Regions from separate parts of the Paenibacillus sp. JNUCC32 genome, predicted to be linked through region 3. Evidence: predicted binding sites of a transcription regulator. Region 3 holds the regulator's gene; each other region holds the start of a gene.
What was found. Region 3 encodes NrdR, which represses ribonucleotide reductase genes. Its sites were predicted from a motif close to AACACNATATATNGTGTT; they were not measured.

Region 1 (3,141 bases), 3.4 Mb from region 3:
TACGGTCCATATCACGCTGGAGGTGGCGGAGGAATCGATTCGCCGGCCTACCGTGCGTGCGGACGAGTCCACGCAGTATGATGTGCTGTCCGCCTTTCACAAGAGCATTCGGGGCTCCAGCGATGCGGCGCTGTTCTGGTTTTTGTATGCAGTCGAAAAGCTCGGCATGGACCCGATGGTGTTCATCCGCCGCCTGATTGCTGCCAGCAGCGAGGATATCGGGCTGGCCAATCCCCAAGCCATGGTGCAGGCGGTAAGCGCATTGGATGCCTACCGGAACAACGGCTGGCCGGAAGCCAAGCTGAATATCGCCCAGGCGATCCTGTTCGCCGTGGAGAGCCCGAAATCCGATGGCGTTGTATCCGCCATATCCCGCGCGATGTCCGCCATGAATGAAGTGAAATCGGCGGAGGTTCCGCTGCATCTGCGCGATGCGCATTACTCGGGGGCGGTTAAGCTGGGACATGTGGGCTACAAGTACCCGCACGATTATCCGGGCCATTACGTGAAGCAGGAGTATTTGCCGAAGGAGCTCTCCCGCCGGGTGTTCTATCAGGCCACGGAGCAGGGGAACGAAGCCAAGATCGCCCACAACCAGCGATTACGACGCGAAGAATAGGGTCGTAAGGCGATAACGGGATTTACGGCCGCTAGCTTAATTAAATGGAGGAAATGAATGATGAAAACAGGGAAACAACGGTTTGTCATCCTGCTGCTGTCCGCCGGCCTTATGCTGAGCGGCTGTTCGGGAAAAAGCGCCCAGGAGCAGGTCGTTGGTGGACAGGCAGCCGAGGCGGCGCATGAGCACGGACATCAGACGCAGCTGTCCAACGGGGATATCCAGGAGGCGACGTCTTCGATCGATGAGCTGCCGACCTTTTTGAAGAGCCAGACCAGCGAGCTCCAAACGATTTATGCTTTGTCCGCGCAGGTGAGTGATGTCCTGAAATACATTCCTTGTTACTGCGGCTGCGGGGAAAGTGCCGGTCATGAGAGCAACCTGAACTGTTTTATCGATGAGATTCAGGAGGACGGCACGGTGGTGTGGGACGATCACGGCACCCGCTGCGGGGTGTGTTTGGACATTGCCGTGGAATCTGCCAAAATGAGCAGTGAGGGTATGAGCCTAACGGATATCCGGACCGCGATCGACGAGAAATACAGCACCGGCTATGCCAAGCCGACGCCAACCCCGATGCCTCCTGTGGAAAGTTAAATTGTTATTGGTCAAACAAGAAGGTACCCGATGTTGATCCCAGGATCGCCCGAGGTGCCTTTTTTTTGTAGGGCAGTATCCCCTTCAGGGTTACGCGTAAGTGCAGCCCTATTCGATTTTAAAGACCGACCATCGTGACCTATATCACAGCACTAAACTATATATGGATGTAATTTGATAAAATAAAACTATATATAGTGTGTTAACGATATGAAGAAGAGGAGTTGTTCCTATTCATGAAGGTCATGAAGAGAGACGGATGCCTGGTAAAATTTGAGACGATCCGAATCGTGGAGGCGGTGGATAAAGCTTTTATGGCGGTAGAGGGTGTTTCCCGCAAGGATGCTTCCTTGCGGATTGGAGATGAGGTTGCCCATGCCACTGCGGGGATGGACCAGGTTAGCGTGGAGGAGATTCAAGATTTCGTTGTGGAGCATTTGCAAAGCACGGGTTATCCCGAAGTAGCAGCTGCCTATCAACATTACAGGGAGGCCCGCGATCTGGAGCGGATGCGGCGGGGAGAGCTTTATAAGATCAGCAGGGATGTGATCGGGGTAACCGATTTGGACCTGCTGCGGGAGAACGCGAATCTGAACGGGGAATCCTTCAGCGGAAAAATGAGCCGGATCGGCTCCGAATACGCCAAATGGATGGCAAGCAAATTCATCCTGCCGACAGAGCTCACGAGAGCGGTGAGGGATGGGTATGTATACGTTCATGACCTGGACCAGTATGCGCTGGGAACGACGAACTGCATCTTCATCCCGTTCGGCCGGTTGCTGGCCAAGGGCTTCAATACCGGTAACGGATCGGTCAGGCCGCCGCAGAGCATCATGACCGCCATGGCGCTGGTAGCCATCATCTTTCAATCCCAGCAGAACAGCCAATTCGGCGGCGTGTCCGGCAGCAAAATCGATTGGGATCTCGCGCCGTATGTCGGCAAATCGTTTCGTCGGCATTTTCGCAAAGGGCTGGCCTACTTCGGAGAAGCGGGGCTGGGAGAGGATCGGCCGTATAAAATAGCTCTTGAGGATCACGAAATATACATAGACAATGAGCTGCTGAAGGACACATATCCGCGAATATACCATTATGCCTATCATGAAACGGTGAATGAAACCAAGCAGGCCGCGGAATCCTTGATCCATAATTTGAATACGATGAGCAGCCGGGCCGGCGGACAAATTCCTTTCACTTCGTTGAATTACGGCATGTGCACGTCAACCGAAGGAAGGCTGGTGTCCCACGCCCTGCTGGATGCCACGATGAAGGGGCTCGGCGGGGGAGAGACGCCGATATTTCCGCAGCATATTTTCCAGTGCAAGCAGGGGGTCAACCAGGCGGAAGGCGAGCCGAATTACGACCTGTTCCTGAAAGCCGTCGAGTGCTCCAGCCGCAGGCTCTATCCGAATTTCGTCAACGTGGACGCGTCGTTTAATCTCGTCTATTATAACCCGGGCGACCCGGACACGATTATTGCCACCATGGGCTGCAGGACCCGCACGATTTCGGATCGCTTTGGGCGAAACCGCCTAAGCGGCAAGGGCAACCTGTCCTTTAATACGATCAATTTGGTCCGGCTCGGGATTGAACATGGCATCGTTCAAGGAAAGCGGGAAGTGCCGGACCTGAACCGTTTCTATCAACAGCTGGATCATTATATGAGAATTGCGGTGGAGGGCTTGATTCACCGTTACGAGCTGCAGGCCGACCAACCGGCCAAAGCGTCCGATTTCATGATGCGGGAGGGCGTGTGGGAAGGCGGCGAGGCGCTGGCGCCGGAGGATAAGGTGCGCGAGCTGATCAAGCACGGCACCCTGGCGCTTGGATTTATCGGGCTGGCCGAATGCCTGAAGGCGTTGACCGGACGGCATCACGGCGAGGATGAGGACAGTCGAGGGCTGGGGATCGAGATCATCCGGCAT
Region 2 (3,141 bases), 400 kb from region 3:
TTCCGTCGCGATCATGACCTGCGCCTTGCCGCGGAAAAGGTCCATCATCCAGTCCTTCTTCCCGCGGTTCATGCCGCCCCGGTATGGGACGGAGACCAGCCCGTGATCGCGGAAATAATTGAGCAAGTATTCCTGCGTGGCCCGATATTCCGTGAACACGATGACCTTCTCGTTCATTTGCTGAATGAGCTCGATGGCTTTTTCCGCCTTGGTGTTTGCTTTGATGGCCTTGATGAGATAGACCAGCTCCCAAATTTTATCGCGCAACGGAGAGTCCTCCGGCAGCTTCTTGGACAGATTAACAAGGGTCACGAAGACGGCATCCCGGCTGCTGCATACTTCCCGCTGCAGGGTGACGAGCGACAGCATACTGCTTAAATTTCCCCCAGCTGCCTGATACTGATCTTTGACGAAGGACGTAACGCCGTCGTATAATGACTGTTCTTCAGGCGAAAGGCTGAGTCCCACGTTGCGGACGGACCGCTTCGTGAACTTCACTTCGCCTTCGCCCCGACGGTTGCGGATCATGACCTTGGACAGCTCATCCTTGAGCTGGTCTTGGTTCTTCGGTCTTCGTTTATCCACGACAAAATTTGCGGCAAACTGTCCCTGGCCGCCAAGCTGGCCCGGTTTCAGCAGCGTGATGAGATTGAAGAGCTCGCTGAGGTCGTTCTGCACCGGCGTGGCGGTGAGCAGGAGACAGTATTTTTTGCGCAGCTTTTGGATGAATTGATAATTGGATGTTTTCTTGTTCTTGAGCTTGTGGGCTTCATCGATGATGAGCATGTCGTATTCCTGGTTCAGCAAAATCTCCTGATGCGGATCGCGCTTGGCCGTATCCATGGAGGCGACAACGATGTCATTGCCCCAGGAGTACGCTTTTTTCTGCGCGACCGCGGGAATGCCGAACTTGGAGTTCAGCTCGCGGACCCATTGGAGAACCAGGGAAGCAGGTACGAGAATCAGCACTTTGGATACCAGTCCGCGCACGATGTATTCTTTTAAAATAAGACCGGCTTCAATCGTCTTGCCAAGTCCCACCTCATCCGCCAAAATGGCTCTGCCCGACATCTCGAACAAAACGCGTCTTGCGGTATCGGTCTGATGGGGGAGCGGGGATAAACCGCCAAGGTGCTTGAGGCACTGCAGTTCTTCAAAGCTTGTAACGAGGCGCGATTTCTCGCCCTCAACGGCAAGCTGGGCCAGACGATAGTCACCCCAAGGGCCTCCTTTGTCCAGTCGGCCAGAGAGATCGTCAAACCAAGAACGGTCGATCTGCAATGGAACGGGAAGGCGCGGGTCGAAAATCATGCCTGAGTCGGCAGATGGCTGTTGGTTCATGTCGATCTCCTCCTGTGATGAAAGATTCCGGGCCAACGGTGTATATGTAGTATGGACGAAAAAAGAAGTCTTCATAACCTTGCACGGATTCGGGAGCCGCGGAATACCCTATAGAGCGCACGGCTGCTGGAATTGGATATTTTCATCCTTTTTTTCATAGGGATCAGCGAAAAAGAGAGCGAGAGGAAGAAAGCGGAAGCTTGCGCGCGGGAGCTTGGAACTGTCGGCTTAATTTTCACATTATCGGCATAGTTAACCTATATATAGTGTAGTATAATGAATAAATAGCACTATATGTGGTGTATATAGTGGTTTTGGATGTTTGACCGGCTACATAACAGGTTATGTTGTTGGTGAGCACATACTTGGGAATCTTTTAAATTTTATATCTTATATAGGAGGTAGTTGCACTTGAGTACGATGCAGAATCAGCGGCTGGAAGGTTTAAGCGAGAAGATCTTTTTGGACCGGTATGCCTGGAAGGATGCGGACACCAACAACGCCAAGGTCGGCGACGTGGTGCTCGTGCTGACGAAGGATGATCCTAAATTTCCGACCAAGGAAGTTGGCGAAATCGTGAAACGCGAAGGCCGCAAGGTCACCGTGAAGACACGGAAGGGCGAGCTTGTGGAGTCGGATGTGGAGAAGCTGACGTTAACCATCGAGAAAACGCCGGAAGAAATGTGGGATCGTCTCGCGGCAGCCATGTCATCGGTTGAGGCAACGCCGGAACTGCAGGAAGAGTGGCGCGGGAAGTTCCGCGAGATTCTGGATGATTGGAAGCTGGTGCCGGGCGGACGGATTGCGGCCGGAGCGGGTGCAAGCGATGAATTGACGCTGTTCAACTGTTACGTCATTCCTTCCCCGAAGGACAGTCGGGGCGGCATCATGGAAACCCTGAGCGAGATGACCGAGATTATGGCGCGCGGCGGCGGTGTCGGCATCAACTTGTCTTCCCTTCGTCCTCGGCGCGCGATCGTTAGAGGCGTGAACGGCTCCTCCAGCGGTGCGGTATCGTGGGGCGGATTGTTCAGTTATACGACAGGCCTGATCGAGCAGGGCGGAAGCCGCCGCGGCGCGCTCATGCTGATGATGAACGATTGGCACCCGGACGTGGAGGATTTCATTACGGTGAAGCAGACGATGGGACAAGTCACGAACGCGAACCTGTCGGTATGCGTCAGCAACGCTTTCATGAAAGCCGTGAAGGAAGACCTGGACTGGGAGCTCGTGTTCCCGGATACCACCGATCCCGATTACGATGAGCTGTGGGACGGCGATTTGGATAAATGGAAGAAAGCCGGACGCAGCGTCATTCCATATAAAACGGTTAAAGCACGCGAGGTATGGCACACCATTATCGAATCCGCATGGAAATCGGCAGAGCCGGGCGTGGTCTTCATGGAATACTACAACCAGATGTCCAACAGCTGGTATTTCAACCCGATCATCTGTACCAACCCTTGCGGCGAGCAGGGACTTCCGGGCTGGGGCGTATGCAACCTGTCCGCGATGAACCTGTCGAAGTTCTACGATGAAGCGAATCATGACGTTGCATGGGATGAGCTGGCTACGACGACGCGTTACTCCGTGCGTTTCCTGGATAATGTCATCGACCGGACGCCTTACCATTTTGAAGAAAACGAATTGAACCAGAAAAAAGAGCGCCGCGTAGGCCTCGGAACAATGGGTCTGGCCGAGCTGATGATCAAGCTGAACATCCGTTACGGCAGCCCGGAATCGCTGGAGTTCCTGGATAAGCTGTATGGCTTCATCGCGCGCGAAGCGTATCTTGCATCC
Region 3 (3,141 bases):
AAGCAGATCGCTGTTGTCTATGTCCCGCGCGAGCTGCAGCTTGCGCGTTTGATGGAGCGGGACGCTCTTACCCGGGAAGCGGCAGAGGCGCGTCTTAGCAGCCAGATGGACATTGAGGAGAAGAAGCTTCGAGCGGATATCCTGATCGATAACAGCGGCACGTTGGCCGAAACGCAGCAGCAGGTGGACAACCTGTGGAACAGGTTGGTTCAGTTATGAAGTGGCTTCGTAAAAAAAGGGTGCTGCTCCTGCTGTTCGTTTCTTTTGTAGCGCTGCTGTTCCTAAGTTCCAATTGGATGACCCTGCTGTATCCGATTCATTATAAGGATGAGATCCGCAAACATGCCGCTTATTATGAGGTCGATCCGTTTCTGGTGGCCTCGATCATCCGGGTGGAAACGAATTTCAAGCCGGGCAAGGAATCCAAGAAGGGGGCGCTGGGCATTATGCAGCTGATGCCGGATACGGCGAACTGGGCGATGGAAATGGCCAAGCTCCCGTCGGTGAACCTGCTGAGCGTAAAGAATGAAGTGGATGCGAACATCCAGCTGGGCACCTGGTACATTCAGAATCTGCACAAGGAAATGGACGGCAATCCGATTGCCGCCATCGCCGCTTATAACGCGGGCCCGGGGAACGTCAAGAATTGGATCAACAAGGGCATGTGGGACGGAACCTATGAGAACGTGAAGAGTATACCCATCGGGGAAACCCGGCATTATGTACAGCGCGTGATTTATTATTATAATCAATATACGGATGTGTATAAGGGCGGCTTCTAAAGAAAAAAAGAGCGCTGGACAGGCTCTTACATCGAGCCGCCAACACTCCTTTTTTAAGGAAGAATCAATTATTGACCGGAGTATTGACCAGCCAATTGTTGCTCGGCCAGGGTTACAAGACGCTTTGTGATGTATCCCCCGATCGAACCGTTCTCATAGGAAGTCATGTTACCTTGGTATCCGTCTTGTGGAATGGAGATACCAAGTTCTTGAGCTACCTCGTACTTCAGTTGCTCAAGAGCAGCGTTTGCGCGAGGAACAACCAGGTTGTTAGAGTTGTTGTTGCTTTGTGCCATGTTAAGTTCACCTCCTTGGGTTGGTAAAAGTATTATGTCTCGGGTCTCGCATTTTCATAACATAAAAGACAAAAGTTTCGCTGGTAAATTTTTCTGATGCCCATTAAGGGCGAATCACGCTGAATACAAAGGAAGTGAAGACAACTTATGAAGTGTCCATATTGCAGTTATGCCGGAACGAAAGTGCTGGATTCCAGGCCTGCCAACGAGAATAAATCCATCCGCCGCCGCAGGGAATGCGAGCAGTGCAGCAAGAGATTCACAACCTTTGAAATGGTGGAGGAAACGCCGCTGATCGTCGTGAAAAAGGACGGAAGCCGCGAAGAGTTCAGCCGGGAGAAGGTGCTCCGCGGTTTGATAAGGGCATGCGAGAAGCGTCCGGTATCCGTGGACCAGCTTGATATGATCGTATCGGATGTCGAGAAGGCGCTGCGCAATACCGCGGCGGCGGAAGTGGAGAGCCGCCAGATAGGGGAGCTTCTGATGGAGCGGTTATATCCGGTCGACGAGGTAGCTTACGTTCGGTTTGCGTCCGTATACCGGCAGTTCAAGGATATCAATATGTTCATGAAGGAACTGAAAAGCCTGCTGTCCAAGGATACGGACGTGCAGGAGCTGTAAGAGCGCCACGGTTCTTAAACGACCCTGGTGCTCTTCCGGCGCTCTCATGGCGCCAAATTCTCAACATCGATAAGTGACATTATATAGAGAAGGAAAAAAGGCACTGCGCATTATCAAAAAAGTTCTGAAAAAGTGTTGACATGCCTGCTGATTTTTTATATGATATAGAAGTCGCTTACGGGGCCTTAGCTCAGCTGGGAGAGCGCATCGCTGGCAGCGATGAGGTCAGGGGTTCGATCCCCCTAGGCTCCATACGAAGAGAAACCCTTGAGAAATCAAGGGTTTTTTTGTTTTTATAACTTTTTAATACTTCCCAGAAAATTAAATTATTACATGAGCGTAAAAAAGGAAGTACAACGCATCGTTGATTGTTCTTACTTTATTGTATCGCCTGTAACAGAAGTAGGGCCGGCATCTGTCGCTCGATTTGCCTTAAATCCGGAAGAGAGCAGCAAGACCAAAAATCCACCGGCGACGCCCCACAAAATCAAGGCGTTTGAGTGAGCTGCGTCCAGTCCGCCGAAGTACATGACTTCCCGTAGCCCTCCTGCCGCGAAGCGCAGTGGCGTCCACGAATAGATCCAATCTCGCGTCGTCTGCGACAAGAACTCCGGAGCCATGTTCAGGAGCGGCACCGAGAAGAACATCAGCAGTACGAGCAGCGGTATTGCACGGAATCCGATCCAATTCAGCAAGGAAGATTGCAACAAGAAGAACGCCGATCCAGCCAACCATAAGAACAACCACGTCTCCCCCGCGTTCGCCAGTTCCATGCCGTACCACGACGAAGCCATCCATATGGTGAAGCATGAGGCTATGCCGACGATCCCAAGCCCCCCGATAGCTTGCAGGGCGCTGACTGTCCATCTCCTTGAACCCGCGGCGACCGCCTTCTGGCTAGCCAGGAGCAAGACGACGCCGGTCACCATGCTGCCGATCCATATAATCTGGGTAAACAAACCCGGCGCATTTCCCGCCGCATTATTCACTCCCGGTGGATGTACGACTTCCTCCTGAACGTTCACCGGTGTCATTAAAGCTTTAGCCGTCTCAATGGGAATTTGTCCCGTTTGCTGTCCGATCTGCCCAAGCAGCTGCTGCAACAGTTCCCCATTGATCATGTTCATCGCTTGCCCCATTGCCTGTCTTACGACCATCGAGGCTTGGGTGTTCATACCCTCGTTGGAGATGATTCTCACATTAGGGTGAATCGGCGAGTGAGTCGCTAACGAGAGTAAACCGCTGCTCAGATTCGCAGGAATCACCATCGCTCCGTAATATTCGCGTTTATCCAGTCCATCCCGAGCCTTTTCCTCGGAATCCACGACATGCCAGACAAACGGCATTGCCGGGCTCGACAGCAACTTTTCCCGGATCATTTCCCCTACCGCAAACGTTTCTCCAGTCGGCAGCTCCATCGGCTGGTCAAGGATAACGAGGGC

Region 1: a site for NrdR is predicted at 1,401-1,418, ahead of JNUCC32_RS17425 (anaerobic ribonucleoside triphosphate reductase). Genes of this name have one in related genera too.
Region 2: a site for NrdR is predicted at 1,628-1,645, ahead of JNUCC32_RS03145 (adenosylcobalamin-dependent ribonucleoside-diphosphate reductase). Genes of this name have one in related genera too.

What each region holds. Positions count from the first base shown of each region.
Region 1 covers NZ_CP062260.1:3,872,140-3,875,280, reverse strand. The annotation lists gene JNUCC32_RS17435 (replication-associated recombination protein A) at 1-619, shown strand, start outside; gene JNUCC32_RS17430 (PCYCGC domain-containing protein) at 677-1,216, shown strand; gene JNUCC32_RS17425 (anaerobic ribonucleoside triphosphate reductase) at 1,453-3,141, shown strand, end outside.
Region 2 covers NZ_CP062260.1:697,837-700,977, forward strand. The annotation lists gene JNUCC32_RS03140 (DEAD/DEAH box helicase) at 1-1,341, opposite strand, end outside; gene JNUCC32_RS03145 (adenosylcobalamin-dependent ribonucleoside-diphosphate reductase) at 1,762-3,141, shown strand, end outside.
Region 3 covers NZ_CP062260.1:302,100-305,240, forward strand. The annotation lists gene coaE (dephospho-CoA kinase) at 1-219, shown strand, start outside; gene JNUCC32_RS01425 (lytic transglycosylase domain-containing protein) at 216-782, shown strand; gene JNUCC32_RS01430 (alpha/beta-type small acid-soluble spore protein) at 851-1,078, opposite strand; gene nrdR (transcriptional regulator NrdR) at 1,226-1,699, shown strand; tRNA gene JNUCC32_RS01440 (tRNA-Ala) at 1,879-1,951, shown strand; gene JNUCC32_RS01445 (YhgE/Pip domain-containing protein) at 2,074-3,141, opposite strand, start outside.